DNA from 2 places in the Brevibacterium sp. JSBI002 genome. Region 2 is predicted to be linked to the other one. Evidence: predicted binding sites of a transcription regulator. Region 2 holds the regulator's gene; the other holds the start of a gene.
The links. The regulator HrcA, encoded in region 2, represses chaperone genes, less so after heat shock. The targets are predictions, from matches to a motif close to TTNGCACTCGNNNNNNNCGAGTGCNAA.
Positions count from the first base shown of each region.

Region 1 (20,980 bases), 900 kb from region 2:
AGAACCAGGTCTCGTCGTCGACATCAATCGTCTCGAGCTCACGGAGGTCGAGGCACTCGACGACGGGGGCCTGCGGATCGGTGCGATGGTGCGCAACAGCGACGCCGCCGCCGACCCGCGCATCCGACGCGACTACCCGATGCTTGCACGTGCCCTGCTCTCCGGTGCCTCCGGTCAGCTGCGCAACGCGGCCACGATGGGCGGGAATCTGCTGCAGCGCACCCGGTGCGTGTACTTCCAGGACACCTCGACCCCCTGCAACAAACGCGAACCCGGTGCCGGCTGCTCGGCCATCGGCGGCTACACCCGCTACCACGCGATCCTCGGTGCCTCAGCGGACTGCGTGGCCACGCATCCCTCCGATATGGCCGTCGCTCTGGCCGCACTCGATGCCACGGTCGTCGTCCTCGGTGCGACCGGTGAGCGCCGGATCCCGGTCACCGAGCTTCACCGGCTGCCCGGGGATCGCCCTGAGCAGGACACCGTCCTCGAGCATGGCGAACTCATCACGGCGCTCGAGCTCCCTCCCCCGCGGCCCGGCGCCTCGACGTACCGGAAGATCCGCGACCGCGCCTCCTACGCCTTCGCTCTCGTCTCCGTCGCGGCCCGAGTCGACGTCGACACCGCAGGGCGAGCGCCGGTCATCCGTGAAGCCGCGATCGCCCTCGGCGGCGTCGCCCACAAACCCTGGCGTGCCCGCGCCGCCGAGGCGGTGCTTCGGGGGGCGGAACCGACTGCCGAGACGTTCCTGGCAGCAGCCGACGCCGAGCTCGAGGCGGCGGAACCCCTCGACGGCAACCGTTTCAAGGTCCAGATGACTCGCGGCGCCATCTGCACCCTGCTCGCCGAGCTCACCGGAGTCCCGGAAGCTCTGCCGGAATCGACCACGGAGGACACCCATGAGTGACCTGTTCACGACCACAGCCGTCGGTACCCATCAGGTCCGCCTCGACGGCCCGGCCAAGGTCCGCGGCCTCGCCCCCTACGCCTACGAACACCCCCTCGACGATCCGCTCTTCCTCTACCCCCTGCAGGCGCAGATCGCCCGTGGGCGGGCAACGCACATCGACCCTTCCGCAGCCGAATCCGCGGAGGGAGTCGTGCATGTGCTCACCCACGACAACGCCCCCAAGCTGGCGGACACGGATGACGGTGAGCTCGCGATCCTGCGCTCTGCCGAGATCGGATTCCGAGGCCAGTACCTCGGTGCCGTCATCGCCACCACCCCCGAGCAGGCCCGCCACGCGGCGAGCCTCATCGAGATCACCTATGTGCAGGACGATCACGACGTCGAGCTGCGCGAGGACCACCCGGCCGCCCGGGAACCGGAGTCGGGCGGCGGGGATGTGCGCACAGGCGATGTCGACACAACCCTCGCTGAGGCGGCCGTATCCATCGATGAGCGCTACAGCACCCCCATGGAGCACAACAATCCCATGGAACCGCATACCACCGTCGCCCTCTGGGACGGAGACGAACTGACCCTGTGGACCTCGACGCAGGGCGTGCACCCCGCACGCGCGACATTGGCGCCGATCCTCGGGGTGGAGCAGGAGAAGATCCGCATCATCTCACCGCACGTCGGCGGCGGCTTCGGCTCCAAGGGCCTCCCTCACGCGGATATGATGCTCACTGCCCTCGCGGCACAGGCGGTGCCGGGGCGACCCGTGAAATATGCCGTGACCCGGCAGCAGATGTTCTCGATCACCGGCTATCGAGCTCCGACCCTGCAGCACATCCGTCTGGGCGCGAGAGCCGACGGCACGCTCACGGCCTTCGCTTATGATGCGATCTCCATGTCCTCGCAGACCAAGGAGTTCCCCGAGGAGTCGACGAAGCCGGGCCGCATGATGTACGCAGGCGACAACCGCCGCCTCACCCAGCGAGTGGTTCCGCTCGACGTGCCGGTGCCCTCCTGGATGCGTGCTCCCGGCGAGGCTTCAGGCATGGTCGGACTCGAAATCGCCATGGACGAACTCGCAGTGGCCGCCGGCCTCGACCCCATCGAGCTGCGGGTGCGCAATGACCCGACCACGGACCCGGACACCGGGCTGCCGTTCAACCAGCGCCGCCTCGTCGACTGTCTGCGAGAAGGAGCAGACCGTTTCGGCTGGGAGAAGCGGAATCCGCAGCCGCGCGCCCGGCGGGAGAACGGCTGGTTCATCGGCATGGGCGTGGCCTCTGCGACCTACCCGGCAGGCAGGCAGCCGGGCTCTGTCGCGCGGATCCGCCGCACTCCCGAAGGCTTTGAGGTCTCGATCGGTGCCGCCGATCTGGGCACCGGGACGTGGACCGTCCTGTCTCAGACTGCCGCGGACGCTCTCGGCGTTCCCATCGGGCAAGTAGATCTGCGAATCGGCGACACCGCGCTGCCGAACGCGACCGTGGCCGGCGGATCCACGGGTTTGGCGAGTTGGAGCACCGCGATCGTCTCCGCAGCCCAGGAGCTCCGTTCCGAGCACGGAGCCGATCCTGCCGTCGGAGCCGAGGCCCACGGTGAGGCCGAGGCCAATCCCGCGGCGGAGAAGTTCGCTCTGCACTCTTTCGGCGCCCATTTCGCCGAGGTCCGCATCCAGCCGACCACCGGTGAGATCCGACTCGACCGCATGTTCGGCATGTTCTCCGCCGGGCGGATCGTCAACCCGAGCACCGCACGCTCACAGCTCATCGGCGGCATGACCATGGGCGTCGGGATGGCTCTGCATGAGAAGGGCGAGCTCGACCCGCGCTTCGGTCACGTAGTCAACCACGACCTCGCGGAGTATCACGTTCCCGTCAACGCAGACATCACCGACATCGAGGCAGATTGGCTCGACGAGAAGGACCCGCAGGCCGGTCCCCTCGGCGCGCGCGGCGTCGGTGAGATCGGCATCGTCGGTGCCGCAGCCGCGGTCGCGAACGCCGCCTTCAACGCCACCGGAGTCCGAGTCCGCGATCTGCCGATCTTCGGCGACGCGTTCCTGCCGGCGTGAGCGGCGAGACCGGGTCGACTCCTCCCAAACGACCCGTCCCCGGTCCCCCGAGAGGACTCATCCTCGCCGCCGGAGCCGGACGACGCCTCGGCCGAGGGCCGAAGGCACTGCTGACGCGGGAGGACGGGCTCACCCTGGTGGAGTCGATGGTCCTCGCCCTGCTCGACGGTGGCTGCCGGGACGTCACAGTCGTCACCGGAGCCTGCAGCGAGCAGGTCGCGAGCCTGCTGGCCGGGTGTGACCGCGTGTCCGTCGCGTTCAACCCTGACTGGTCTTCGGGTATGGGTTCCTCGCTGCGCCGCGGCCTGCAGGCGATCGGCCCCGGACCCGACGTCATGGTCACACCTGTGGACCGTCCCGGAATCTGTGCGGCGGAAGTCGCTCGTCTCATCGCCGCCCATCGTCCCCGTGCGATCACTGCTGCGGGCCACTGTGATGCGAATGGGTCGCTGCACCGCGGTCACCCTGTGCTCTTCGATGAGAACTGGACGAGCCAGGCGGCGGCTGCCGCGCACGGCGACGTCGGTGCCCGCGACCTGCTCGAGACGCGCAGAGCTGTCGTCGACCTCGTCGACTGCTCCGACCTCGACGACGGGGCCGATGTCGATGTGCCCGAGGATCTGCACAGGCTGACAGTCGTCAGTTCTCGCGATTAGCTTGGGGTTGTCGGGAACAACTCGGCCTGAGCCGCCCTGAAGTGCTGTGAGCAGAGTCGGGTCTCAAAGAAGGCTCTGCATAAAGCTGCTGAAGCCTCCCTCCGCGCGTCCCTCCAGACGGGCCGAGGTGAGAACCCGGCAGGTATCTGTGCGTCTCACGTTTCCTCCGGCGGCGAGCACTGCAGCAACGGTTGCGGCATCTTCGCCAAGTGGCAGCTGAGGCATGCCGCCGATGATGTTGAGATACGAGCCTCGAATGCCCAGGTTCGCGCCGAACACGTGGGGATGGTCCTCTAGTAACGTGTGGTGAGAGTGCCATTTCGCGATCAGCGCTGCCGACCCGGTATCAGGTCGAGGCGACACTGTGCCGACCAGGCAGTCGCTTCCGGCTTCCGCCATGGCAAGATGCGTCGTCAGCCAGTGGGTGGGAACTCTGCTGTCCGCATCGGTGAACGCAATCCATGTCAGGTCGAAGTTGACATCACGATCAGCTTCAGCCATCTGCTTGAAGTGATTCCAGGCGACATTCCGGGCACTGCCCACGTTCTTGAACGACGTCTCAAGTATCGTGACTTGTGGATGCTGTTCGGCGAAGTCTGCGACGCGGCACACCGTTTCGTCGGTACAGGCGTCGGCCACGACGAGGATTCGAGTGGACAATGGCACGAGCCCATCAGGGACCTGAGCACACGCTTGGGCCACCGAGTCGAGACAGCCGAGGATCTCGTCTTGTTCATTGTGAGCCGGGATGACGATGCCCAAGTGCGTGATCACTCAACGGCTTCCGCAGGGAGGAAATCGTCAGTTTTGTCCACCGTCACGATATCGAGACGATACTCGGCCTCGGAGCGAAAATCGGTCCGCAGTCGGGGCCAGTAGTCCAGGCACGCGTCATGGACTTCATCGGCGGTCAGAGGCCAATCTTCGATGTCACCCTTCCAATGACAGAGAACGAGCACAAAGCGCGATGGGGTTGATTCATCAATGCGTTCCAACGTTCGTTGCAGCTGTGCACGTGTCAGATAGAAGCCGGTCTCTGAGAGGACGACGCAGTCGAAATGCCCTTCGGGCCACTCGTATGGGACAGTGGCGTGCAGGAAGGCTATTTCGGTTGCGGTGGTCGTGTGCAGACGTTTCGCTGTTTTCAGCGCCTCGCAGCTGGCATCGACAGCTGTCACTCTGACGCTGTAAGCGGCAAGCTCTCGAGTCAAAGCGCCGACTGAACAACCGATCTCGAGAATGTGGGAGAACGAGGTCGACGGGAGGTGGGACACAAGGGTCTCGCGTTTGGCGATTTCGTATTCGGACTCCCACACCGTCCACGGATCGCTCCGTTCTCTGTGCACATCATCGAACACCGCCGACGCAGTGGACGCATCATTGATCCGCGAGCCTATTCCCTCCTGACCAGAGCTCGGCGATGCCTCACCGGATCTGAAATCCGTGATCACGAAGGTATCGTGGCTCCGGATGAAGTGTTCCAAATGGGCGCTGGTGAGGATCGCTTCGTCCCCGTGCTGATCCGACAGCGCTTCTGTCTGCGACGGGTAACACGCGAGCAGAGCGTTTCGATCAAGACCTTGAGGGTCAGGTAAGACTGCCCAGGACTGCCACCGAGGGTCTGTGGGAGCAGCCCAGTGCCAGAACCAAATGGGATATTCGAGCACTACGGCATGATGTGATCGCCCGATGTCCAGCGCCGCGGCGCCCACCGCCTCGTGATCACAGTGCCCATCCCGGCTGTAAGGGGCAACGAGTGTCACCGGCCCATCTGCTCGTGCGATCTCCTGTCGGATCACGTCTCGGATCTGGCTTGCATATTCGGGCAGCTGCCCGTCGGGCAGATCGAGAAAACGACTGGAGTGCGCCTTGTCGAAGGTGCTCAGCGCACGATCGAACTCCGCCAGACGGATGCTTTTGAGCTGATCGCCGGTATACGTCGGCGACTCAGGGTGCGATTTCTCGCCTGCGCTGAAGAGTAGGACTTTCAGCTGGCAGCTCCACTCATCGGCACGTGCGAGCAGCGCAGCGGCTCCCAGCGCTTCATCGTCCGGGTGTGCGGCAAGGACGATGATGGTTCCGCCTGTGGCGATTGTGCTCTCCGGAACCGCCGGAAGGTCAAGGGCACCCGCCTGCACCCAGGCATCTTCTCCGGTGCTGCGGTCCTGGTGGCTAAACCTCATCGACATCTGACTCTGCACCGATATTCTCGCCCAAAGCAGCTTCGTCCCGAGGCCCGTGATGCTGACTGAGGTAGACGGTGAGATCAGCGTCAGCTTTGGCAAATGCCGCATCACTCGTCAGAACCGCGGGACCGGCCAGCTCCCTGCTCAGAAGCTGGATCCGTTGGGCACTGCGATATATGTTGTTGCGAACTCTCAGAGCCAGTCTCCACGCGTGTTCTCGCGAGAACTTCTCATCCCCATCCGCTGCAGCAGCAGTTTGCGCCAACATGGTGCGGACCGCGAAGATCTCAGCATCAAGCTGCCCGAGCTGCATCTCTCCCATCGGCGAGCGCCCAGCCCTGTTCAGGTGGGTTTGGGCTGCACGCCGGGCCAGTCCCAGAGCTCCACCGAACCAGCAGGCTGCCACGCGAATCCCGCCCCAAGCGAAAGAGGGGCGGTCAAGGTACCAATTCGGGGGGCCGACACTCGTCGCCGGTGCTCCGTCGAAGACGACTGAGCCGCTCGGGATTTCTCTGAGACCCAGACTCGGCCAAGCACCTGTCTGAGGTCGTACACGAGGGTGCCGAAGATTCACCGCGTAGGCTCGGTTCCCGTCGCTGCCGCTGGCGATGACGATCGCGTCGGTGAGTTCCGCGGCCAAAGAGCACCACGCTTTCGTGCCGGTGAGAAGGTTTTCCGCACCGGCATCGATCACGTTCACGCGATGTGTGGGCAGGTCAGCCGCGTACACGCCCCAGGCCGAATCGGGGTCAGGTGGTTCGTGTCCGGCCTCGGCGAGGATGCCCAGAGCGTCGACGTGGGGTTCAAGCATACGAGCGACGCCGATGTCGATCGCAGCCAGTTGAAGCAGCCTTTCCCATTGATCGATCTGAGGTGAACACCCTGTGAGCTGCAGAAGACGGGCAAGGGCGGTGATCTTGTCGACAATGGACGCACTGCTCGTGACGACCTCGGAGAGATCATCCCTGAAGTCTGGAGTCTCCCACCACGGTTCGAACGGTGTGGCGATGATCCGAGACGAGGTTGAGTCGAACAGGGTTTCCATTTCACGTCCTTCAGGCAGAACATCTTGTCGGAACTCGGATGCTTGGCAGATCTCAGTCAACTGCTCTCCACCGTGTCGTCGGTATCTGTGCTGTTGTCTGTATAGACTCGTTGCCGCATCCGCTGACCATGAGTCACTTTCTGCACGTCGGCATCAGTGTCGAAACTGGCACCGATGCCGCCGGCGACCACACCCATGGCTGCGCTGAGCCACGCGATATCGAGGTAGTTGGTGAACGACGCCTCTTGCTGAATCTGTTGGGTCATAAATGCCGGATCGATAACGACGAGGCCGCCCAGGAGAATGAGGACGACCAGCGTCACGTAGAGAGCGATCACAGTGATCAGCAGTGTGAGGACCGTGGAGAGGTTGTAGTACATGACCACCGTGGCCAGACGTTCGGTGACCGGTCGATCCCAGAGTTTGTGACTGGCGATCAACCAGGCGACCATCACTACGATAGCGAGCGCGCCGATTGAGAGCAGCCGGAGGGTGGACAGGTAGGTCGACATCTGCCAGATCGAACTGTAGAAGATGCCGAAAGCTCCGGTTGCCGAGGCTGCTGCGAGGGCTCCTGAGAGTTTCGGAGCCGTGCGCCAAGGTTCGTTGGCAATCGTCATCCCCATAATCAGGCGTGGGCCTCCGGTGATGGTGTGGGCATGCAGAGACTGATGGCTGGAGTCTTCGTTGTTCGACCAGTTCGACCATCCGAGCAGAAATTTGCGCGTCGTGTCTTCGGGGTCCCACGGGACCAACTTGTTCACTGAGCTCATCATGACTTTGATGATGCGGCGCTTGGTGGCCCACGCGCCGAGTGTGGGGCATGAGATGACCGCAAGGTTGCGGTCCGAGTAGACTTCGGCGATCAGAGGGTCGCCCTGGGTGTGCCGTGGGATCTCTGTGAGGATGAGGATGATGTCGACGTCGGGGTAATCAGCGCGGAGGTCTTCGACTGCGTCTAGAGCCAGCTCGCGCTCGGGTGTCAGATAGATCGTGTCGGTGTGAGTGTGCAGCGTCGTTGTCACCCCATACGCCTCACGCAGATACCGCTCTAACGAGGAGTGGATGGAAGCCGCTCGCCTGCTGGGCAGACCTGGGTCGGCTACGACCAGCACTTGGAGAGCCTGGGATGAGGTGGTGGGCATAAAGTCCTCCGCTACTCGACCAGCGAGTTGTATAGAAGATTGTTCTGGTTCCGAAGTCTAGTGAGCGTAATCACTATGGGGTAGTCCTACACGTCGGCTTCGCTGTCTGAAGTTTTATCGCCAGCGCAGCCGCGGACAACTGCGTCGGACTGGCCGGCGAGCGGTCCCCCTGAATCGAGGTGACCAAGACAGAGTGAGCAGCGACATACGCGGTGTCGAATTCTGCTGTGTCACAATGGTCTCCATGGTCCCCGGCACTGTGCACGAACTGTCCGAGCATGATCGGTTGATCCTCGACTTCGAGAAGACTGCGTCTACTGCGGCGGGGCGACACGAGTTGTGCCAGCGAATCGAACTTCCAGCAGAGAGGTACGCCATCGTGCTCGAGGGGATCGTGGATACGGACGCCGCATACGGTTACGCCCCGGACGTTGTGGAGCGGGTGAGGCGGTTGCGAGCGGAACGGTTCGCATTCGAACGCCGGCAAGGCCGATGGAAGAAGCACAGCAGCTTCCCCCTATAGCCCGATATGCCGCCATCAGAGCAGCGCGGCTTATCACCCGTCTTCATCATCAACCGCTACAACGATGGATTGATCGGCAACATCACCCACATCCGCTTCGCGGATTGCTCCCCAGTGAGGCTCAGCCTCCTCGTAACCGTCGTCGATATGCGTTGCGGCGTCGACGAGCTGTTCGTTCCAATCCGGCCCGGGCACTTCGACGCCAGGGCGGACACTGTCTGCCATCATTGCATCCTCCTCAATTCGTACCGAAGCGAGGTGTTCTCATCCTGGAGATCGAGAATGATTCCGATGCTAGCGAGATTCGCGCCCACGTCAACCAGCTCCCGCACACGCCGCAGACGAGCAATATCCTCGCGACTGAACCGCCGCGTCCCGCCTTCACTTCGCATAGGCGTCACGAGGCCGCGAGCCTCGTACTGCCGCAATGACTGCACCCCAACACCGGTCAACTCCGCAACACGCGAAATCGAGAACAAGCGCCCCCCAGACTCTGAAGTCGCCGTCTCCCCATGTCCCAAAATTCCTCCTGAAACAGTGTTGACATTCGCACTCTGATCGACTAAATCATATGTCTATCAGATGATGTAGATCCTATCATCTGCACGAGTTCACCATCCAGCAAAGGAGGTTTCACCAATGATCATGATGCGCACAGACCCATTCCGCGAAGTCGAACGCCTGAGCAGAGAAATCTTCGGAGCCACCGGCACAACGGCTCGCCCCGTGATGATGCCGATGGACGCCTGGCGCGACGGCGATACTTTCCGCGTCGAACTCGACCTGCCAGGAATTGATCCTGACAACATCGACCTCGACGTCGAGAACAACGTCGTCACCGTCAAAGCTGAACGGCCCGCCCTCGACCACGGGGAGTCTTCGGTCGCGGCAGAGCGGCCCCGCGGGACCTTCAGCCGACAACTCGTCCTCGGCGACAACCTCGACACCAGCAACATCACGGCGAACTACGACGCCGGTGTGCTCACACTCAGCATCCCGGTCGCGGAATCAGCGAAACCCCGCAAGATCGCCATCAACTCAGGCTCTGCTGAACCGGCAGCCATCAGCGCCTGACCACAACTGGTGGGGTGTTCCCATGCAGACGTGTGCAACAGACGTCCAGCTGGGTATCGATGCTGCGTTCTGGGCGATCATCCTCAGCGACCGTGAACTGCGCGACCTCGTCACGAGTCACCACACAGATGATGAACCGCGAGCTTTGAATCACTGCGAGTGCCGGACCTTCAGGCACTCCTCACCGTGGCTGCTGTTCCGGTCTCCCGGTCTCTCGGCAACCCAGGTTATCGCCCACCGAATCCTCGCTTGTCAGCGCTCTCCTCCCCGGTTCAAACGGCGCTGACATCTTCGATGAAAGGAGGTGAGACGTTTCCGCACCCAGGATGAGCTACACAGCCGTGTGGTCGCGTCCGCAATTCTTTCTACCAGTGTGCTCGACGCAAGATGCGCGGCAGTGACGTCACAATGACGACTAAGTGATGCGGGCCCGTCCACGGCTTCCCCTCCTGGCCCCGGGCTATCCCCCGGGGCCAGACCATGTTCGGTTGAGATCAGAAACGAGGAGAACATGTTCGTCAGCTTCTTGGAGAAACTTTTGATTGTCTGGCCCTGGCACGCTCGAGCACTCGCTCGCGCACTTATCGGCAAGACTGCCACAGTCCGCCAACGCCCATGACTGCGCGATCATCGCATATGAATGCTTCCTAGCGCTCGTCATGAGTTGTAGTCCTGAAGGTGAGGTCGTATCGCACGGCAGGGGCAGGCACTACGAGGAACAACAGAATGCTATGACTGACATATCGAAGTCGAATGCGAAGATGCAGCCAGCGACTGGCGACTCCTTTCGCCTCAGTGAAGACTCCTTTCGCCTCAGTGAAGAGGCGAATCTTCCCGTTCGTCGCTGAGGGGAACGACCTGCCGGCGGCCACCGCGTACAGCGAGGATCTCTGCGAGGATCGACACAGCCACCTCGGCGGGGGTGAACGTCTCCAGATGGAGACCGATCGGCGAATGCAACCGTGCCAGTGCTGGGCTCGCCACTCCCGCTTCGCGCAGCGCGGCGCGGCGGTCGCGGTCGCTGCGCCGCGAGCCCATCGCCCCGACGTAGGCCACGTCGAGGTCGAGTGCGACGGCCAGGGTGGGGATGTCGACCTTCGGGTCGTGGCTGAGGACGCAGATCATGCTCCGGGTGTCGAACTCACCGGTGGCGGCCGCTTCGGTGAGAAATCGGTGCGGCCAGGCCCGAACCACCTCGGCGCCGGGAAACGATGTCTGGTCGGCGAAGGACGGACGGGGGTCGCAGACGGTAATGCGCAGTCCCAAGGGTCTGGCCGCTTCGACGAGGGCGAGACTGAAGGCGTTGGCTCCGACGACCAGCAGATGGGCCGGCTCGATGCGGGTCTCGACGAAGAGCTCGATCGGCTCGCTCCCGCCCTCCGGGGGCGCAAGGCGGATGCTGCCGGTGCGGCCGCTGCGGATAAAGGCCCCGACGCGCTGCGCGGCGGTCTCGACCACGGCTTCGGGCACCAGAGGATCGAGGCTGACAGCCAGAGCGTCGGTGCTCGGCCCCGTGCTCTCATCCACAGCGCTGGCCGAGACAGCTGCCGCTGGGGCACAGTCGTCATCGGCGGAAGGCAGGCGCATCACCACGGCTGTCGGTCCACTGTCCGATCGCAGACTGGGACAGCCTGAGCGGAAGGGCTGGATGAGCACGTCGATGCGGCCACCGCACATGAGTCCGACGGAAAAAGCATCCTCGTCGCTGTAGCCGAACTCCTGCACCGAGGCCTCGCCGGTGGCGAGCGCGTCCTGACACGCCTCGAGTACGGCTCCTTCCACACATCCCCCGGTGAGAGAGCCGACGATCCCTCCGGCGGCATCCACGAGCATCGATGTGCCGGCTGGGCGCGGAACCGATCCTTCGGTCGCGATGATCGTCGCGACGGCGACGTCCTGCGGCTCCTGCGAATCGAAGAGCCGCGTCACGGCAGCGGGAAGGACATCAAGCATGGACCGAGACTATACCGTCGGGAACGTCAGCGACAGAGCCTTGACGCGAACGGACTATTCCGGCAGTTCGTACGTCAGCCAGACACGATGGGTGCCGTCGGCTTCGTTCCTCAGTCCGCCGGTCCCAGTGATCCCGGCCAGGTCTCCGGTGCCGCTCGACGGGATGATGACGAACGATTCGTTGTCCCGGTCCTCACCGGTGGTCGTCGCCGAATGGGTGAAGTTGAAGGTGCCCGTGCGTTCGTGCAGCTTCCCTGCGAACGACTCCATGGCGACATAGCCGCCGACGTCGGTCGAATGGTCCACAGCGAAGGTGAACAACGTCGTCGAGTGCCCGCTGACTTCGCCGGTGAAATGCTTCTCCATCCGCGCGAGGCCGACCGGAGTGGCCGTGGTCGGCGTCTCCTCTCGCGGAAGACCGACGGGGGTGAACGTTTCGACGGTGAATTCTCCTGATGCGTCCATGCATCGGCCCTCTCTGCTGGCAGGTCCTCTCGTCCACGCTACCCTGAAAGTGATCGGGATGGGAGCGCACACGAAGACAGGTGCGAAGAGCGAGGAAATCTTCTCAGAGCCAGGGACGCATCGGCACCAGGGCACGTTCGGCGAGTTTCGTCAGGCGACGACGGTTGAGCCAGTCCGAACCGAGTTCGACACAGTGTGTGGAGTCGCTGTCGAACACCTTCTCCATCTCGGCGGCGAACGCCCGGTCGATGACTTCGACATTCGTCTCGTAGTTGTAGGACAGTGACAGTCGATCGATGTTCGCCGTGCCCACCGTCGACCATTCGCCGTCGACCGTCGCGACCTTCGAATGGATCATGCTCGCGGTGTAGAGCAGAACCGTGACCTTCGAATTGATCATCTGCTCGAAGAATCCTCGGGAGAGCCAATCGCCTAGGATGTGGTTCGACTCCTGCGGGACCATAACGCGCACATCCACGCCGCGCTCGGCCGCCTCGATGAGAGAGCGCAGCAGCTGTTGATCGGGGATGAAATAGGGAGTGGTCAGCCAGATCCGCTTCCGCGCACGGGCGAAGGCGTTGAGATACATGCTGCGAATCGGATAGACGAGGTGGATCGGGAGGTTCGCTGAGACCCGCAGCTTCGACTCCCAAGCGGCGGGCGGAACCCAGGCGATCTGTTCGCCGGTGTCGTGGAATTCGTTCCACCCTTCCGCGATGGTCTGTCGCAGGCCCCAGGTCCCGGGACCGACCGATCGCAGATGGGTATCGCGCCAGTGCCGGGCGTAGAGAGAGCCGATGTTGAACCCGCCGACGAAGGCCACATCGTCATCGATGACGAGGATCTTCGAATGGTTGAATCCCGAATGACGCAGAGGTCCTCTCCAGAACTTACGCCTCAGAGTCGGCATCCGGAGCACGTGGATGTCCGCCGAGAGCTGACGGTAGAAGGAGATGGGCACCGACAGGTTGGCGAAGCCGTCGTAGATGAGATGGATCTCCACACCGCGGGCAGAGGCGGCGTTGAACGCGTTGATGAATCGCTGCCCCACCTCGTCGTTCTTCCAGATGAACGTCTCCATGAGGATCGATTCACGTGCAGAACCGATCGCATCGAGCATGTCCTCGTAGAGAGTGGCGCCATCGGTGTAGATGTCGAGTTGTGACTGTTCGACCGTCGAACTGAACGTTCCCGGTCGCGGCGCGGGGCGCGACTTCCGCCCTCGTTTCTGGACGAGGTCGACAGCCATCGAGACGGCGACGGTCGCCGGCACCGCACTGACGAGGCCGGCGACCGCCCAGGGCACGATTCGCCGCAGACTGTCGGCTTGGCGGAGGGCAGGATTTCTCAGAGGAGACATCCGCTCACTCTATCTTGTCCGTCCTCTCCGCCTGTCTCAGCCGAAGATGCTCACTCCCCCGGGCCCGACGAGGCAACCGACGACGATGAGTACGACTCCCCAGAGAATCTGTTTCCTGAAGATGGCGAAGATTCCTGAGATGACGAGGATCGCTGCGAGGATCCAGAGAATGACTGCCATGGGTAGTACTCCTTCATTCGGTGATTGCGAAAGCTGCTTACCGGCAACCGGTTCGCCTTCGAACCGCCAATCTAACACCGCTGCGCTGCACTGACGGAATCGGTAGCCGGACGGTGGTGCCTCACCAGTAGGTCCGGAGGTGATCACTACGGGTGACGTCCAACGCGAATCAACTGAGTGCCTCCGGCGGCCGAAAGTCGCCCCCGACCCGCTGCAGATCGCCAAGGGGTCTAGCCAGTGTTCGAAACCTGCGTTTCAATGGGGTCATGAGAGCTATCTGGACCGGATCCATCGCCTTCGGCCTCGTGAATGTGCCCGTGAAGCTGTATTCGGCCACGGAGAACCACGACGTGAGAATGCACCAGGTCCACGCGAAGGACGGCGGGCGGATCCGCAATCAGCATCGGTGCGAGAACTGCGGGAAGACCGTCGAGTACGACGACATCGACAAGGCCCATGACGACGGCGAGCATCGCGTCGTCCTCACCGACGAAGACCTCGAGGCCCTTCCCGCAGAGGACAACGACGACATCGACGTCCTCCAGTTCGTGCCCAGTGACGAAATCGACCCCATCATGCTGGAGAAGTCCTATTTCCTCGAGCCGACGTCGAAGACGCCGAAAGCCTACCTTTTGCTGCGCCAGACGCTTGAGGACACGGAGCGGACCGCGATCGTCAAACTCACCCTGCGCACCAGGACGCGCCTGGCCGTGTTGCGAGTGTGCGGAAAAGTCCTCATGATTCAGACCCTGCGCTGGGCCGATGAGATCCGTGACGTCGACTTCAAGGGCGTGAACTCGAAGGCGAAGATTTCGGACAAAGAGCTCGAGATGTCAAAGAAGCTCGTGGAATCGTATTCCGAGGACTTCACCCCCGAGGAGTTCAGCGACGACTACCAGGTCGAACTGCGCAAACTCATCGACGCGAAGATCGAATCGGGAGAGAGTTTCGATGTGGAGAAGACCTTCGCCGAGGACGACGCCGAGGAGGACTCCGGAGGCGACGTCATCGACCTTATGGAGGCCCTGCGGAAGTCCGTGGACAGTTCTCGATCATCGAAGCAGGGAACCTCAGGCAAGAAGTCGAGCGCAAAGAAGACCTCATCGAAGAAGTCGTCAGCCGCGAAGAAACGCACCGGATGAGGAGACTCTCACGAGGAAGCTGCAGGAGGATACCCCGTGCATCCGTCCAGAGACTCCCCGCAGAGACACCACCAGTCTGACCGAAACTGCGAACCGACCACGAAGGAGCTGTTCCACTGTGCCGAAGACGACGAAGACAGGAAAGCCGAAGGAGAGCGAGCTGCCCTCGACGCTGGAGAAGTCGAGCAAGAAGGCACAGCGGACCTTCGCGAAGGCCTACGACTCGGCCATCGACGAATACGGGGACGAGAAGCGCGCCCACCAGGTCGCCTACGCCGCCCTCAAACACAGCTATGAGAAGGTCGGCGACAAGTGGGAGGCGAAGGACTCCTCCGGCCCGTCAGATACTCAAAGCTCCGGCGGCAAGAACACCGACCGCCCGACCGCGGGCGGAGTCGACGCGAACGCCTCGAAGGATCACCTTTACGAACAGGCGAAGAAGCTCGACATCTCGGGACGCTCGTCGATGACGAAGAAGGAACTGATCGACGCGCTCGAGAAGGAGAGCAAGCGGAAGACGAAGCAGAATTCCTGACACCGCCCCGAAGCGGCGAAACCGAAGCGGAAACGACCGCCAACGATAAAGGAGGAAGACGATGAGCGACCAGCTGACCTTCCAGGACCCCACCACCCGCTTTCCCGACATCACGCCGCCGAAGCAGGATCAACCCGAACCGGGCCTCGACGCGGAACTCATCCCCGGCACAGATCGCGGTGAGGACAGCTACACCGGCACAGGCAGGCTCCGCGGCCGCAGGGCACTCATCACCGGCTCGGACTCCGGCATCGGAGCCGCGGTTGCGATCGCCTTCGCCCGAGAGGGAGCCGACGTCGCCCTGTCCTATCTGCCCGCCGAGGACGAAGACGCCCAGCACGTATGCGAGATCATCCGAGGCGCCGGCCGCAAGGCCGTGCCTCTCCCGGGAGACCTGTCCGATCCCGAGTACTGCCGCGAAGTGGTCCGCCGGGCGGCAGAAGAACTGGGCGGACTCGACGCTCTGGTCAACAACGCCGGCCGACAGATCGCCGTCGAAGACATCGCCGACCTCACGGACGAGCAGTGGGAGAACACGTTCCGGACGAACATCCACGCAATGTTCCGGGTCTCCCAAGCCGCGCTCGAGTACCTCGAGCCCGGATCGACGATCGTCAACAGCACCTCCGTGCAAGCGTATTCGCCGTCCGCCCACCTCATCGACTATGCGTCGACGAAAGCGGCAATCAACAACTTCACGAAGGGGCTGGCAACTCAGCTGGCACCGAAGGGCATCCGAGTGAATTCCGTGGCACCGGGGCCGATCTGGACCCCGCTGCAGGTCTCGGACGGGCAGCCGAAGGACGCCCTGCCGTACTTCGGCAAGAACACTCCGCTGGGACGGGCAGGGCAGCCGACCGAGCTCGCACCCGCGTACGTCTTCCTGACCTCGTCGGAGTCGAGCTATGTCATCGGTGAGACCCTCAATGTCAACGGCGGCCAGCCCACCCCGTGAGCAATCGCTCCAGGGACGATCGTCGAAACGGTGGGACCGGAGGCGAGAGGAGCGCCGTCTTGATCCTAGGCCCTGTCCTGACCCGGTCGGCTGAACCCGTCATCAGCCAGCACGCCCTGCGGGCGGTCGGCTTCGGTCATGGCAGAGAGGAACCGCAGCACAGTCGCACGCTCCCGGCTGTTCAGGGCCGCGATCGCCTCGAAGCGACGGGCATGCTGGCGACCCACCGACTCGTGCGCTGCCTGCGCGGTCTCCTCTGTCACCTCGATGCTGGTGGTGCGCCTGTCGTGGGGGTGGGGAACCCGGATCAGGTGCCCACCGGCGACGAGGCGATCGACGAGCTTCGTCGTCGAGGCGCTGGAGATTCCGACGGCAGCAGCGATGTCCTTGGGAGTGACGACGAGCCCCTGCCGCTGCGCGCGGACGAGCAGGCGGATGGTGCGCATATCACTGTCGTTGAGCTGCATATACCGCCGCGACGCCTCGGCGAGGACGCGTTCGGCCTCATGCCACTGCCGCAGGGCCTCCATCAGCGCGGTGCACTCCGCGATCTCGGATTCGGACAGGGCCGAACGATCGGAGAACTCCGATTCGGTCGAGAAGTAGGTCAGCCCAGCTGCCTTCGAGTCTGCGGACGGCACGCTGACAGCATACCGCTGACGTGTTAGATTGAACTCTCGCCTGGCTAAAGAAATTGGAGAGCGTCCTGACCGTCGAATCCCGCCTCGTCGAAGTCCTCGCCGCTGCTCGGCGACGCTCTCGAATCCGCACTCAGCAGTATGCGCAGCTCTGGGAAGCGCTGTCGAGGATGGCGTTGGGCGGAAAGATGATCAGGCCCCGCCTGCTCATCGATGCCCATGAGGATCTCGCAGGGACGGCGACGTCGGCCGCGATCGACGCCGCCGGCGCGATGCAGCTGCTGCACATCGGCCTGATCATCCACGATGATGTCATCGACAACGACACCGTGCGTCGAGGGGAGATGAACATCACCGGTCAGTTCTCCTCCGAGGCCATGCTCCTCGGTGCCACGAGCGCCGCAGCGCAGACCTGGGGAACCTCCTCGTCCCTGCTCGCTGGTGACCTCATGCTCAACGAGGCCCAGTCCCTCCTGGCGCGCCTCGACCTCGACGCCCCGCGTCGGCTCGCCGTGCTCGACATCTACGATGAGACGATCGCGGAGAGCGTCGCCGGAGAACAGTCCGACGTGTGGCTGAGCCTCCACCTCGACGAGGCCGACTCCGGTGACGTGCTCACGATGATCGGATGCAAGACCGCCGCCTACTCGTTCGAAGCCCCGCTGGCCATCGCCGCTGTCCTCGCCGGAAGCGATGCCAGCCTGGTCGAGCGGCTGCGCGCCATCGGCCGCCGCATCGGCATCGTCTACCAGCTCAGAGACGATGTCCTCGGAGTCTTCGGCGATGAGCAGGAGACCGGCAAATCCGTACTCGGCGACCTCCGCGAAGGCAAGGAGACCCTGCTCGTCAACACGGCTCGAGCCCATTCGGCCTGGTCCCAGGTCGCCCATCTCTTCGGCGACCGGGGCCTCGACGCCGAGGGTGGCCTCCGGCTGCGGCAGGTCATCGAGGAGACCGGGGCGAGGGCGTACGTCGAATCGATGATCGCCGAGCACTGCGAGACCATCGCCGGGCTCATCGCCGAGGCGGAGCTTCCGCAGGCGCTTGCGGGCAGACTCGCGGACCTCACGTCCGCCTGCAGTCTGAGGTGCGCATGAGCGGGGCCGATCGGTGCCGGCCGAGCCGACGGGCGGTGCCCGGCGATGAGCCGGCCGGTCCCCCGGTCGAGCAGGTGCTTCTCGATCACGGTCCCGACCTTTGGCGCATCCGCTCCTTCGACGCCGCCCGCCAGGTGCTGCGGGCCCGACACCTTACGAAGCAGGCCGGATTCACCGCAGAGCGGATCCCACGCGGCGTCTTCCGCCGACACCCGATCCTCATATCCGACGGGGAGCCCCATGACTTGCAGCGCCGAGAGCTCGCCCGCTTCTTCGCCCCCGCTGTGATCGCCGACAGGTACGGCGAGCGCATCGATGCTCTCGCGCAGGACACGGTCGACCGGATTGCCGCGGCCGGCCGGTGCCGTCTCGACGAGGTGGCTCTGCACTTCTCCGTGGCCGTGACCTCCGAAGTCGTGGGACTGACCGAATCCCCCATCGTGGGCATGTCGCGGCGGCTCGAGGGATTCTTCACCCAGCCGCCGGTCGACCTCACCGCCCCCGGTTGGGGACGGACCCGGAAGCAGTGGCTGCAGGCTGCGATCAACGGTCTTGTCCCGATCGCTCGGTTCTATCTCGCCGACGTTCGTCCGGCGATCCGGGCCCGGCGCCGCAGGCAGCGCGATGACGTCCTGTCCCATCTCATCGGGACCGGACACAGCACGTCGGACATGCTCGTTGAGTGCGTCACCTACGGCACAGCCGGGATGGTCACCACCCGCGAATTCATCACTATGGCGTGCTGGCATCTGCTCTCAGATGACGAACTCGGGGCGGAGTACCTCGCAGCCGACCAGTCGCGGCGGTTGGAGATCCTCGAGGAGATCATTCGTCTCGAACCCGTCGTCGGCCACCTGTTCCGACGCGCGCAGACCGACATCGAGGTGACGGCACCGGATCGCACCGTGACGATCCCTGCCGGGGACCTCATCGACGTCTGCGTCCGCGCGACTAACACCGATGAAGAGGCGATGGGGCCCGAGGGGCATTCCCTGTGCCCCATGCGACACACCACCGGAGCCGTCCCGGCCGTCGGCATGAGCTTCAGCGACGGGGCGCACAAGTGCCCGGGGCAGTCGCTGGCGCTGTTCGAGACCGATGCGCTCGTCCACCGCCTGCTTCGCCGCGGACCGCGACTGGTTGCCGAACCGGAGATCGGCTGGGACAGCGTCATCTCTGGCTATCGGCTGCGCGGATTCCAACTGGCCTTCGACGAGGGCTCCTGCCCGGAGAGGAGACTGTCGTGAGCGCCTTCGAGTATCTGCTCCTCATGGGTGCCTGCGTCCTCATCACCCTGCCCCTGGAGCTGTTCTTCCGGGCTCGGGTGTACCGCCGGTGGAGAACCGTGCTGTGGGCGCTCGTGCCCGTCATCGTCGTCTTCTGTCTCTGGGACGTCGTGGCCATCGCCCGCGACCATTGGGTGTATAACCCGCGGTTCGTCACCGGCATCCACCTCGGCAATCTGCCGCTCGAGGAGCTCGTGTTCTTCATCGTCATCCCTCTGTGCGCCCTGCTCAGCTATGAGGCGGTCGGCACCGTGCTCACAGCTGTACGCAAGCGCGTCAGGCCCGAAAGTCCGCCCCGCCCAGACAGTTCGCCCCGGCCCGCCGGACAGCCCCGGCCACAGGAGCACGCTGACAGGCGCTCCGAGTCCGGAGGAGGTGACGAACGATGAGTATCCCCGAATACACGATCATGACCGTCGCCGGAATGATCCTCATCGTCGGCCTCGAGCTGTTCGTCTTCCGCTCAGGCATATTCCGCCGGGCGAAGTACTGGGCGGCGCTGAGCATCTGCCTGGTCTTCCAGTGCTTCGTCGACGGCTGGCTGACGAAGCTTTCGGATCCCATCGTCATCTACAATCCGGAGGGGCTGAGCGGCATCCGGTTCCCGTGGGACATCCCGATCGAGGACTTCGGCTTCGGCTTCGCCATGATCACTGCCGTCCTCATGCTCTGGCAGTGGCGCCTCAACCGACAGACTGTTTCAATGTCGGCCACCGGAGAGGAGAACACATGAGCCGTCCTGCCTCCCAGCCGCGCCCCCGCGACCGGCACGCGATCCTCACGCCCTCCCACCCGGGGCGTCCGCGACTGCTGCGGCCCAAGCGAGTGACCGTCGTCGGCGGAGGCATCGCCGGACTGGCCGCGGCCACGGTCCTCGCCGAGCACGGGGCCACTGTGCACCTGGTCGAAGCCGAGTCCAGCCTCGGCGGACGAGTCCGGGCCTGGAGCCTCGACGGGGGCCGGACTATGAGCCGCGGATTCCATGCCTTCTTCCGTCAGTACTACAACCTCCGCAGCCTGCTCGCACGCACCGACCCCAGCCTCGACCGGCTGGTCCCGGTCACGGACTATCCGCTCGTGGGTCGGGACGGTCTGCGCGACTCCTTCGCCCGGATTCCGCGGACTCCCCCGCTCAGTCTCGCGGGATTCGCGCTCACCAGCCCGTCCTTCCCGCTGCGCGGTCTGGCCGACGTCGACCTGACGACGGCGTTCGAACTCATCGACGTCGACTTCCCGGACTCCTATCGACGCTACGACGGAGAGTCGGCCGAGCAGTTCCTCGACCGACTGCGGTTCCCGGTCGGGGCGCGGCATCTCGCGCTCGAGGTCTTCGCCCGCTCGTTCTTCGCCCACCCCGCGGACTTCTCCGCCGGGGAGCTCGTCGCGATGTTCCACACATACTTCACTGGCTCCGCCGAAGGGCTGCTCTTCGACGTCCCCGACGACGACTACGACACCGCACTGTGGTCTCCCCTGAGCGAATACCTCGCCGAGGCGGGGGTGCGGATCGAGACCGATACCGCGGTCACCGCGCTCCGCTCTCCGGGCAGAGCGGGCCGCACCGGGTGGCGCGTCGAGACGACGAGCGGGACGCTCGAGAGCGATGCTCTCGTGCTCGCCACCGATCCGCGGAGCACTCGAACGCTGCTGGCCGGACTCGAGGACTCGGTCGACACCGACGCGCTCGGACACGCGCCCGGCTCACCGGCCGCAGGCACGGGAGCTCGCGAGCGGTGGCTGAACAGCGTCACCTCGCAGCGGAACGCCC
Region 1 covers NZ_CP110341.1:2,922,761-2,943,740, forward strand. Annotated here, with positions in the region: gene LJ362_RS13225 (FAD binding domain-containing protein) at 1-907, shown strand, start outside; gene LJ362_RS13230 (xanthine dehydrogenase family protein molybdopterin-binding subunit) at 900-2,972, shown strand; gene LJ362_RS13235 (NTP transferase domain-containing protein) at 2,969-3,628, shown strand; gene LJ362_RS13240 (glycosyltransferase) at 3,692-4,390, opposite strand; gene LJ362_RS13245 (bifunctional PIG-L family deacetylase/class I SAM-dependent methyltransferase) at 4,399-5,829, opposite strand; gene LJ362_RS13250 (hypothetical protein) at 5,801-6,859, opposite strand; gene LJ362_RS13255 (hypothetical protein) at 6,916-8,004, opposite strand; gene LJ362_RS13260 (DUF3263 domain-containing protein) at 8,249-8,527, shown strand; gene LJ362_RS13265 (hypothetical protein) at 8,561-8,755, opposite strand; gene LJ362_RS13270 (MerR family transcriptional regulator) at 8,752-9,048, opposite strand; gene LJ362_RS13275 (Hsp20/alpha crystallin family protein) at 9,170-9,601, shown strand; gene LJ362_RS13280 (XdhC family protein) at 10,415-11,554, opposite strand; gene LJ362_RS13285 (DUF3224 domain-containing protein) at 11,609-12,019, opposite strand; gene LJ362_RS13290 (phospholipase D-like domain-containing protein) at 12,123-13,379, opposite strand; gene LJ362_RS13295 (GPGG-motif small membrane protein) at 13,416-13,559, opposite strand; gene LJ362_RS13300 (Ku protein) at 13,826-14,701, shown strand; gene LJ362_RS13305 (ChaB family protein) at 14,820-15,236, shown strand; gene LJ362_RS13310 (SDR family oxidoreductase) at 15,298-16,191, shown strand; gene LJ362_RS13315 (MarR family winged helix-turn-helix transcriptional regulator) at 16,257-16,832, opposite strand; gene LJ362_RS13320 (polyprenyl synthetase family protein) at 16,886-17,926, shown strand; gene LJ362_RS13325 (cytochrome P450) at 17,923-19,173, shown strand; gene LJ362_RS13330 (lycopene cyclase domain-containing protein) at 19,170-19,601, shown strand; gene LJ362_RS13335 (lycopene cyclase domain-containing protein) at 19,598-19,945, shown strand; gene LJ362_RS13340 (FAD-dependent oxidoreductase) at 19,942-20,980, shown strand, end outside.
Region 1: a site for HrcA is predicted at 9,074-9,100, ahead of LJ362_RS13275 (Hsp20/alpha crystallin family protein). Genes of this name have one in related genera too.

Region 2 (10,176 bases):
CGAGGATGATGAACGCGTCGTTGAGGGTGCGCCCGCGCATATAGGCCAGGGGCGCGACCTCGATCGTTCCGGTCTCGATGAGCAGCGGGATCGATTCGGGGTCGACCATGTCGTGCAGGGCGTCATAGAGCGGACGCACATACGGGTCGATCTTGTCGTTGAGCGTGCCCGGCAGGTAGCCCAGGGACTCCCCGGCTTCGACGGCCGGACGGGTGAGGATGATCCGTGAGACCTCTTTGTGCTGGAGGGCGTTGACGGCCATGGCCATCGCCAGGTACGTCTTGCCGGTTCCGGCTGGACCGATGCCGAAGGTGATCGTGTGGTTGCGGATGGCCCTGACGTAGTCGTGCTGGCCCATCGTCTTCGGACGGATCGACTTTCCCCTGGTGGAGAGGATGTTCGTGCCCAGCACCGCCGAGGCGGCCGCTCCTTCGGAGGAGAACGTCGTGACTCTCTCGACCGTCTCTTCGTTGATGCGATGGCCGGCCGCGTGGAGTTTCTTGAGTTCCCCGATGACGCTGACGAAGGCTTCGACGCGTTTCGGGTCGCCGGTGACCTGGACCTGGTTGGCTCGGACGTGGATGTCGAGGTCGGCGAAGGTCTTCTCCAGGGCGCGCAGGTTCGATTCTCCGGGACCGAAGAAGGCGACGAGGTCGATGGAGTCGGGGATGACCAGTCGCACGGTGTCACGATCGGCACCGTGGCTGTCCGTCACGGCATCAACGCCGGCGGCACCGTCGCCGGTTGCGCCGGTGTCCGAGTCGGTGGGGTTCATGGAGTTCGGGTTCGGTGGGGTGATGTCCAGAATGTTCCTTTGCAAGTGAGCGCACCGTCACCGGCAGCGCCTGAGTGTGCTTCCATCCTAGTCCGATGCCTCACCAACGGCCCAATGAATTCTGGGCCAGGACGAGACCGGCGGGTCCCGCCGATGACGAGCGCAGGATCGTCGGTCCCAGCAGCACCGGGGTCGCTCCACGGCCGGTCAGGGCGGCGAGTTCGCCGTCGCTGATGCCGCCCTCGGGGCCGACGACGAAGACGATGCGCTCCGGCAGCTGCGCCGAGTCGTTCGCGATCAGGTCGTCCAACGCTTCGGAGAGCCTGCGCTGAGCGGTCTCATGGAGGACGAAGACCGCGTCGGCGTCGTCGAGGGTCTTGGCCAGGGCGGCTCCGCGGACGAGGTCGTGGAGGATGGGAAATCGTGCTCGTCTGGCCTGCAGGGAGGCCGCTCCGAGGAGGTTCTCCCATTTCGCGGCCATCTTCTCCCGCTTCTTGGCCGGCCAGTCGGCGATCGAGCGTTCGGCCGCCCAGGGAATGACGTCGTCGACGCCGATCTCCGTGGCCGTTTCGATGGCCTGCAGGTCCCGGTCGCCCTTGGCCAGGGCTTGGACGAGGACGAGGCGCGGACCCGCGCTGTCCTCGACCGTCACCTCGGTGACGTCGATCGTCAGCTGGTTCGCCGAGGCGGCCGTGACGGTTCCGCGCGCACGTGCGCCTTCTCCGTCGACGATGTCGATGTCCTCGCCGGGACCGATCCGACGCACCCGCACCGCATGCCCGGCCACGTCCTCACCGAGGGTGAGGGCGGACCCGACGACCGCCTCGGCGGCGGTAGCGGAGCGGAAGACGGGAAGACTCACCGACCGGCGAACCGCTCACGCATGCGGGAGAACATTCCGCGGTTCTCGGTCGAGATCTGGGCGCGCGGTGTCTCTTCGCCGCGCAGTTCGGCGAGTTTCTCGAGCAGTTCGCGCTGTTCGTCGTCGAGTTTGTCCGGGGTGAGGACGTCGACGGTGATGAGCAGGTCGCCGCGAGTCTCCGAACGCAGGCGGGACGCGCCCAGTCCGGGGAGTTTCACGATGGTGCCGGACTGGGTGCCGGCGGCGATGGTGAGGTCCTGAGTGCCGTCGAAGGTCTCGAACGGGATGGTGGCGCCCAGGGTCGCTGCGGTCATCGGCACGGAGATGGCGGCCCGGAGGTTGTCGCCGTCGCGCTGGAAGACCTCGTGGCGGGTGACCATGACCTCGACGAACAGGTCACCGGCGGGTCCGCCTCCGGGGCCGACCTCACCCTGACTGGAAAGCTGGATGCGGGTGCCGTCGGAGACACCGGCGGGGATGCGGATCTTCATGGTCCGCTGTTTGCGCACGCGTCCGTCGCCCTGGCAGTTGAGGCAGGGGTTCGGGATGACGGTGCCGAAGCCGTGGCAGGAGTTGCAGGTCTGGTTCGTGACCATCTGACCCAGCAGGGTCCGGGTCATGCGCTGGACGCTGCCGGCTCCGTGGCACAGCGAGCAGGTCTCGATCTTCGTGCCTTCCTGCGTGCCGGCGCCCAAACAGGTGTCGCAGACGACTGCAGTGGTGACGTCGAGGTCGACGGTGCCGCCGAAGGCCGCGGTCTTCAGGTCGATATTGACGCCGACGAGGGCATCCTTGCCGCGCTGGGTGCGCGGGATCGGGCCTCCGGCCTGACCGCCGCCACCGCCGAAGAAGGTCTCGAAGATGTCGCCGAATCCGCCGAATCCGCCGCCGGCCGGGAAGCCCTGGCCATTCTCGCCGCCGCCCATATCGTAGTTGCGGCGCTTCTCCGAGTCGGAGAGCACGTCGTAGGCCAGTGAGATGGCTTTGAATTCGTCTTCGTGACCGGGATTGACGTCCGGGTGGTACTTGCGTGCCAGTTTCCGGTACGACGACTTGATCTCAGCCGCGGAAGCATCTTTGGACACTCCGAGTGTTTCATAGTGATCGGCCACAGAAACTTCTCTCTCCCTGACGTAGTGGTCTTCTCTGTTCGTGGTGGTGGCTGCGCCCTTGCGCGGTGCTCACCGGTTCTGCGCTTCCCGTCTGCGGGTGCCCCTGATCGATGTCAAGGGACCTACCCTCGATCGAGGATCGAGGACACGTATTTGGCGACGGCACGGACTGCCGAGATCGTCGTCGGATAGTCCATTCGGGTCGGGCCGAGCACTGCCAGTCTGGCCGAGGAACCCGCGTCATGACCATATTCGGCGGCGACGACGGAAGTCGAGCTGAATGATTCGTGAGTATTCTCACGCCCGATGCGCACGCTGATCTCCTCGTGGTCTTCGGCCATCGAGGTGAGCAGCTTGAGCAGGACCACCTGTTCTTCGAAGGCTTCGAGGATCGGGGCCATCTTCTCTCCGAATTCGCTTCCGGAGCGGGCGAGGTTCGCGGTGCCGGCCATGATGATGCGCTCTTCACGCGTCGCGGCGACGAGGTCGACGACGGCGGCCCTGACCTGTGTGAGTCCGGAGTCGTCACGAGCGGCCGGGTCACTCGATTCGGTGGCGGGCGCCTCGGCGGCGGGGGCCGATCCGAAGACCTGCGCGAGTGTTCGTCCGGCGAATTCGGCGTTGATCTTGTCGCGTAGTTCGCGGACGGCGTCTTCGTCGAGCGGGCTCGGGGTGATCACGGACTTCTGCTCGACCTGGCCGGCGTCGGTGATGAGGACGACGAGGATCCGGCCGGGAACGAGTCCGACGATCTCGATGTGCTTGATGCGCGCCCGCGACACCGTCGGGTATTGGATGAGCGCGACCTGTCGAGTGAGGCCGGAGAGGACGCGGACGGTGCGGTCGAGCATCTCGTCGAGGTCGACGTCGCCGTCGATGAGCTGGAAGATCGCGCGCCGCTCGGCGGTGGTCAGCGGTTTGAACTCGTCGATCCGGTCGACGAACATCCGGTAGCCGAGGTCGGTGGGGATCCGTCCGGCAGAGGTGTGGGGCTGGGCGATATAGCCCTCTTGTTCGAGCGCGGCCATATCGTTGCGGATCGTGGCGGGAGAGACGCCGAGGGTGTGGCGCTGGACGATCGCCTTCGATCCCACGGGTTCGTTGGTGGCGACGAAGTCCTCGACGATGGCGCGCAGCACCTGTGCACGTCTGCTGTCGTTCATCGCGGATCTCCTCTCTGTCTCGCCGATCCATCGCGGTCCCGTGCCTGCTCTTGGCACTCTGTGAGTCTGAGTGCCAATTCTACGCCTCTCGTTCCCGGAATTCATTTCAGGGGTGGCCTGCGGGTCTGCACGCCTGCGGGACCGTCCTTGATTATGGTGGGTGCCCGTGAATGCTTTTGATCGATATGGTCCCGATGTGCTCTCCGGTTCCTCCCCGTCGTCGCACCGCCCGAAGAAGTCCCGTCAGGTCGAGCTCGGCCTGGGCATGGTTCTCGAGGATGCGATGAGCGGCTATGTCGGCGCTGTCGTCGGCGCGGAGAAGACCACGGCCGGTGTCGTCGTCAAGCTCGAAGATCGCGTCGGCAAGGTACGTGCCTTCCCCCTGGGACCGGGTTTCCTCCTCGAGGGACAGCCCGTCGATGTGCAGCTGCCGAAGAAGAAGGCGCAGCAGCCCGGACGGACGGCCTCGGGGTCTCGCGCCGTGGTCGGCGCGAAGGCTCGGGTGGCTCGTGGGTCGCGCATCTGGGTCGAGGGCAAGCACGACGCCGAACTCGTCGAGAAGATCTGGGGCGATGACCTGCGCATCGAGGGCGTCGTCGTCGAGCCCCTGGGCGGTCTCGATGATGTCGCCGACAAGCTCGAGGCTTTCGGTCCGGATCGGGAACATCGAGTCGGTGTCCTCGCCGACCATCTGGTGAACGGGACGAAGGAATCGAAGATCGCCGAGGCGGTCCGGTCCGATCCGCGGTACCGCGATGTCGTCCACATCATCGGTCACCCGTACGTCGATATCTGGCAGGCGGTGAAGCCCCATGTCGTCGGCATCCGCGAGTGGCCGGTCGTCCCCCGCGGTGAGGATTGGAAGACGGGAATACTGCGTCGCATCGGATGGCCTCACGCCGACCATCGGGACGTTGCCCGCGGGTGGGTGCGCATCCTCGGGAAGGTGAGCACCATTGCTGATGTCGAACCGACGCTGTCGGGGCGCGTCGAGGAGCTCATCGACTTCGTCACCGTCGGGTGAGAGTCGTCGGTGGTGCGGCGCGGTGGAGCGTCATGGTCACGCGGAGCTGTCGGCGTGTGCCGAATCTGTCACAGGAGTGAGGCTTTCCCGACATCCTCGGGACACGTCGCTCCGTTAGGGTGAGTGGCAAGCACTCTTCGAAAGGATCCCCATGTCGTATCACCCCGAGCAGCCGGGCAGCCGCCCGATGCCGCCGAACTACTCTCAGGCCTCCGGTTCGCAGCAGCCCTACGCTCCGCAGGGCCAGCAGTATTCGCAGACGCACAGCGGTCAGCCGGGTTCCGGTGGGCAGTCGGGGTATGGTTCGCAGCGGGCGTACGGCGCTCAGCCGAACTACGGGGGCCAGCCGAACTACGGGGACCAGCCGGGATATGGCGCGCGGCCGGGCTACGATATGCCGCAGATGCACAACCCGGCGATGTTCGACTCCCGCTCCCTGCCTGAGCAGGCCTACGGACCCGGCTCCGAGCAGTTCTGGATGGCCCACGAACCCGACCGCACCACGGCAATGTGGACTCACCTCGGCTCGATCATCTTCGGCTTCATGCCGCTCATCATGTTCCTCGTGAAGAAGGACGAATCGCCGTTCGTCCGCGAACACTCACGTCAGGGTCTCAACGCGATGATCACGAACACGATCGTCACCTTCGGTGCGCTCTTCGTCTTCGGCTTCGTCGGGTTCATCCTGGCACTGGTGACTTTCGGGATCGGCATCATCGTCATGTACGCGGCGCTGATCGTCCCACTCGTCTACTGCGTCTTCTATATCATCGCGGCCGTCGCCGCGAACAAGGGTGAGGGGTATAAGTTCCCGCTCACCATCAATTTCGTGAAGTGACCATTCCCGCTCTCCCGGACTCTCTGGGTCAGCCCGGACCCTCTGGGGCTGCCCGGACTCTCTGGGTTAGTGTGGAGTGATCGCACACTCTGAAGGGACTCTCATGTCGGACAACCCGCAGCAGCCGAACAACGGACATTCACAGCCGATGCCTCCGAACTATTCCCCGCAGTCGGGCTCGCAGCAGCCGTATACCCAGCAGCCACAACACGGTTCGCAGCCGCAGCAGAGCGGTGAGGCCCAGTACGGCTCTCAGCCGCAGAATCCTCAGCAGCAGTATGGTTCCCAGCCGGGCTACGGTTCGCAGCAGGCGGGCGGCGCCCAGCAGCCGTACGGATCTCAGCAGGCGCACAGCGCTCCGCAGGGTCACCCTCAGCCCGGTTACGGATTCCAGGGAGCATCCTCGGCGCAGTCGGCTGCCGCCGGAGTGCCCATGGGGGCCGAACTGCCGGATGCGGCCTACGGCCCGAATTCGCTCGGCTTCTGGAATGCAGATCAGAGTGAACGGACGACCGCGCTGTGGTCACACCTCGCTCACGCCGCCACCTATGTCGTCGGCGTCGGCTGGATCGTCACGCTCATCCTCTTCATCATCAACAAAGACAAGTCACCGTTCCTCCGCCACCATGGCGCACAGTCGCTCAATCTGCTGATCATCGGCGTCATTGCCGCGTTCGGCATCGGGCTGATCGGCGGAATCCTCACGATCGTCGGCATCGGCTTCCTCATCCTCCTGCTCCTGCCGGTTCTCTCGATCTATATGATCGTCATCGAGATCATCGCCGGTATGGCAGCAAACCGCGGTGAGGGATACCGCATTCCGGTGACGCCGAACTGGATCAAGTGATCTGACGCCCATTGAGCGTTGCTCCCCAGCAGATTCGCAGAAGTACTCGCCCCGCCACCCGAACTCGGGTGACGGGGCGAGGCTCATTCACACGTATTCGGTGAGGATGCGCACCATATAGTCGGCCATGAGACGTCCCTGCAGAGTCGGCTGGAACCAGCCGACCGCGGCGCCATCGGCGTCGAGCAGACCCTGCCGGACGAAAGTTCTGACCGCCTTTTCGCTGCCTGGAGCCAGAGAATCCAGACGCAGCTCGCGGTCGATCCTGGCCGCCAGCATGATCCGTTCGATCTCCCGAGTCTGAACGTCGAGGACCTCACGACCGATCGACGGGGACTCCCCCGCCAACAGCCGATCGGCCCAGGCACGGGGGTGCTTGGCATTCCAGAACCGCACGCCTCCGATGTGTGAATGGGCGCCGGGCCCGAAACCCCACCAGTCGGCATTGCGCCAATAGGCCATATTGTGCTCACAGCGAGTCTCGGGACCGGTCGACCAATTGCTCACTTCGTACCAGTGCAGACCGGCAGCGGAGATCGCGGCATCGGCGATCTCGTATTTGTCGGCCAAGTCGTCTTCATCGGGCATCGGCAGTTCGCCGCGACGGACCATCGCGCCCATCTTCGTTCCCGGTTCGACGATGAGGGAATATGCCGAGATGTGATCGACCTCGTTGGACAGGGCCACGTCGAGAGAGCGACGCCAATCGTCGATCGACTCCCCCGGAGTGCCGTAGATGAGGTCGAGGCTGAGCTCGAGACCGGCGTCCTTGACCCAACGGGCCACCTCGGGGATCTTCTCCGGATCGTGGGTGCGGTCCAAGGTCGCGAGCACGTGCGGCACGGCCGACTGCATGCCCATGGAGATGCGGTTGAAACCGGCTCCGGCTAGGGTCGCGATGTAGACGGGGTCCAAGGTGTCGGGGTTGGCTTCGGTGGTGACTTCGACATTCTCCGCCAGGCGGAAGCGGGCGCGGACATCGTCCATCACCCCGGCGAGCACATCCGCTGCGAGCAAGGTCGGGGTGCCTCCGCCGAAGAAGATCGTCGAGACCTCACGGTCGCCGGCCCCCGCCTCGTCGAGGGCGGACACGGACAGATCGAGCTCACGGGCGAGATTGCTGCGGTAGTCCTCGCGAGACGCGCCCGGGCCGAGGTCGTCGGCGGTATAGGTGTTGAAGTCGCAGTAGCCGCAGCGGACCCGGCAGTACGGGACATGGATGTAGAGGCTCAGCCCCCGCTCGGCAGCCCCGATCCCCACCGATGTCGGCAGCGAACCGTCGCGCGGAGGGACCTCACCGGTCGGTTGTGCGGGCACTTACTTCTTGCTGTCCTTCGTCTCCGGCTCGTCGGAGGACAGGGCCGCGATGAACGCCTCCTGCGGAACCTCGACGGTGCCGACCATCTTCATCCGCTTCTTGCCTTCCTTCTGCTTCTCGAGCAGCTTGCGCTTACGGCTGATGTCGCCGCCATAGCACTTCGAAAGCACGTCCTTGCGGATGGCGCGGATCGTCTCGCGGGCGATGATGCGTGAGCCGATGGCCGCCTGGATGGGCACCTCGAACTGCTGACGCGGGATGAGCTTGCGCAGCTTCCCTGCCATCGCCACACCGTAGGAATAGGCGTTGTCGCGGTGGACGATCGCGGAGAATGCGTCGACCTGGTCGCCGTGCAGCAGGATGTCGACCTTGACGAGGTCGGAAGCGTCCTGACCGTCGTCGGAGTAGTCGAGGGAGGCGTAGCCTTTGGTCCGGGACTTCAGCTGGTCGAAGAAATCGAAGACGATCTCCGCCAACGGCAGACGGTAGCGGATCTCCACGCGGTCCGAGGACAGGTAGTCCATGCCCTGGAGTTTGCCCCGGCGATCCTGGCACAGTTCCATGACCGCGCCGATGTAGTCGCTGGGGGTGAGGATGGTCGCCTGCACCATCGGTTCGCGGACTTCCTTGATCTTGCCCGTCGGGTATTCGCTCGGGTTCGTCACCACGGTCTCCGAACCGTCTTCCATGGTCACGTCATAGATCACGGACGGGGCGGTGGAGATGAGGTCGAGATCGAACTCCCGTTCCAAGCGGTCGCGCAGGACTTCGAGATGGAGGAGACCGAGGAATCCGCAGCGGAAGCCGAAGCCCAGAGCCGTCGAGGTCTCGGGTTCGTAGGCGAGAGAGGCGTCGTTGAGTTTGAGTTTGTCCAGCGCATCGCGCAGCACCGGGTAGTCGGACCCGTCGATCGGGAAGAGTCCGGAGAACACCATCGGTTTGGGCTCGCGGTAACCGCCGAGAGCCTCCGTCGCGGGCCCCGCAGCGGCGGTGACGGTGTCGCCGACCTTCGACAGGCGCACATCCTTGACACCGGTGATGAGGTAGCCGACCTCGCCGACGCCCAGGCCCTTCGTCGCCTTGGGCTCGGGCATGGAGGCACCGATCTCCAGCAGCTCATGGGTGGTGCCGGTCGACATCATCTCGATCTTCTCGCGCGGGGACAGAGAGCCGTCGATGACGCGGACATAGGTGACCACACCGCGGTAGGTGTCGTAGACGGAGTCGAAGATCATCGCGCGGGCCGGGGCATCGGCATCGCCGACAGGCGCGGGGATATCGGTGATGATGCGATCGAGGACCTCCTCGACGCCTTCGCCGGTCTTACCGGACACGAGTAGGCAGTCCTCGGGTTCGCAGCCGATGAGGTTGGCGAGCTCTTCCGCATATTTCTCCGGCTGTGCGGCCGGCAGGTCGATCTTGTTGAGCACGGGAATGATCGTCAGATCGTTCTCCATGGCCAGGTACAGGTTGGCAAGCGTCTGGGCTTCGATGCCCTGAGCGGAGTCGACGAGCAAAAGTGCACCTTCACAGGCGGCCAAGGACCGCGAGACCTCGTAGCTGAAGTCGACGTGCCCGGGAGTGTCGATCATGTTGAGCGCGTACGGGGTGTCCTCGTGTTCCCACGGCATGCGCACGGCCTGGGATTTGATGGTGATTCCGCGTTCGCGTTCGATGTCCATCCGGTCGAGGTACTGGGCACGCATATCGCGGTTCTCGACGACGCCGGTCATCTGGAGCATGCGGTCGGCTAGGGTCGACTTGCCGTGGTCGATATGAGCGATGATGCAGAAATTGCGAATCAGCTCGGGTGAGGTGGCAGACGGTGAGATCCGCTTTGCAGCTTCCTTATTCACCTGAGGTGACATGAACGCCCTTTCTTTGACAGACCAGGTCCCCAGACAGACCGGATCCCCCATTGTTTCATGACTTGCTCGCGGACCTGGAATCCACGGGCGTGCACGTCGTGATCGTCCGTGTCTTTCGCGATTCGCGACCCGCCGATCGGCGCCGATCGGAGAGGATGGAGTCATGAGCGAATTCCGGGTCATGAGCTTCAACCTCCGCTATCCCGCGATGGACGGTCATCCGGTGGCCGAGCGGCTGCCCATTGCCGCCGAACTCATCCGGCGTGCACGTCCGCACCTCATCGGCACCCAGGAGGGTGAACTCGACCAGCTCGAGACGCTCATCAGCCTGCTGCCCGAAGAGTACATCTGGCTCGGAGAGGGCCACTC
Region 2 covers NZ_CP110341.1:2,024,805-2,034,980, forward strand. Annotated here, with positions in the region: gene LJ362_RS09320 (PhoH family protein) at 1-775, opposite strand, end outside; gene LJ362_RS09325 (16S rRNA (uracil(1498)-N(3))-methyltransferase) at 876-1,637, opposite strand; gene dnaJ (molecular chaperone DnaJ) at 1,634-2,749, opposite strand; gene hrcA (heat-inducible transcriptional repressor HrcA) at 2,872-3,912, opposite strand; gene LJ362_RS09340 (DUF3097 domain-containing protein) at 4,073-4,936, shown strand; gene LJ362_RS09345 (DUF4870 domain-containing protein) at 5,088-5,774, shown strand; gene LJ362_RS09350 (DUF4870 domain-containing protein) at 5,878-6,621, shown strand; gene hemW (radical SAM family heme chaperone HemW) at 6,709-7,938, opposite strand; gene lepA (translation elongation factor 4) at 7,939-9,807, opposite strand; gene LJ362_RS09365 (endonuclease/exonuclease/phosphatase family protein) at 9,971-10,176, shown strand, end outside.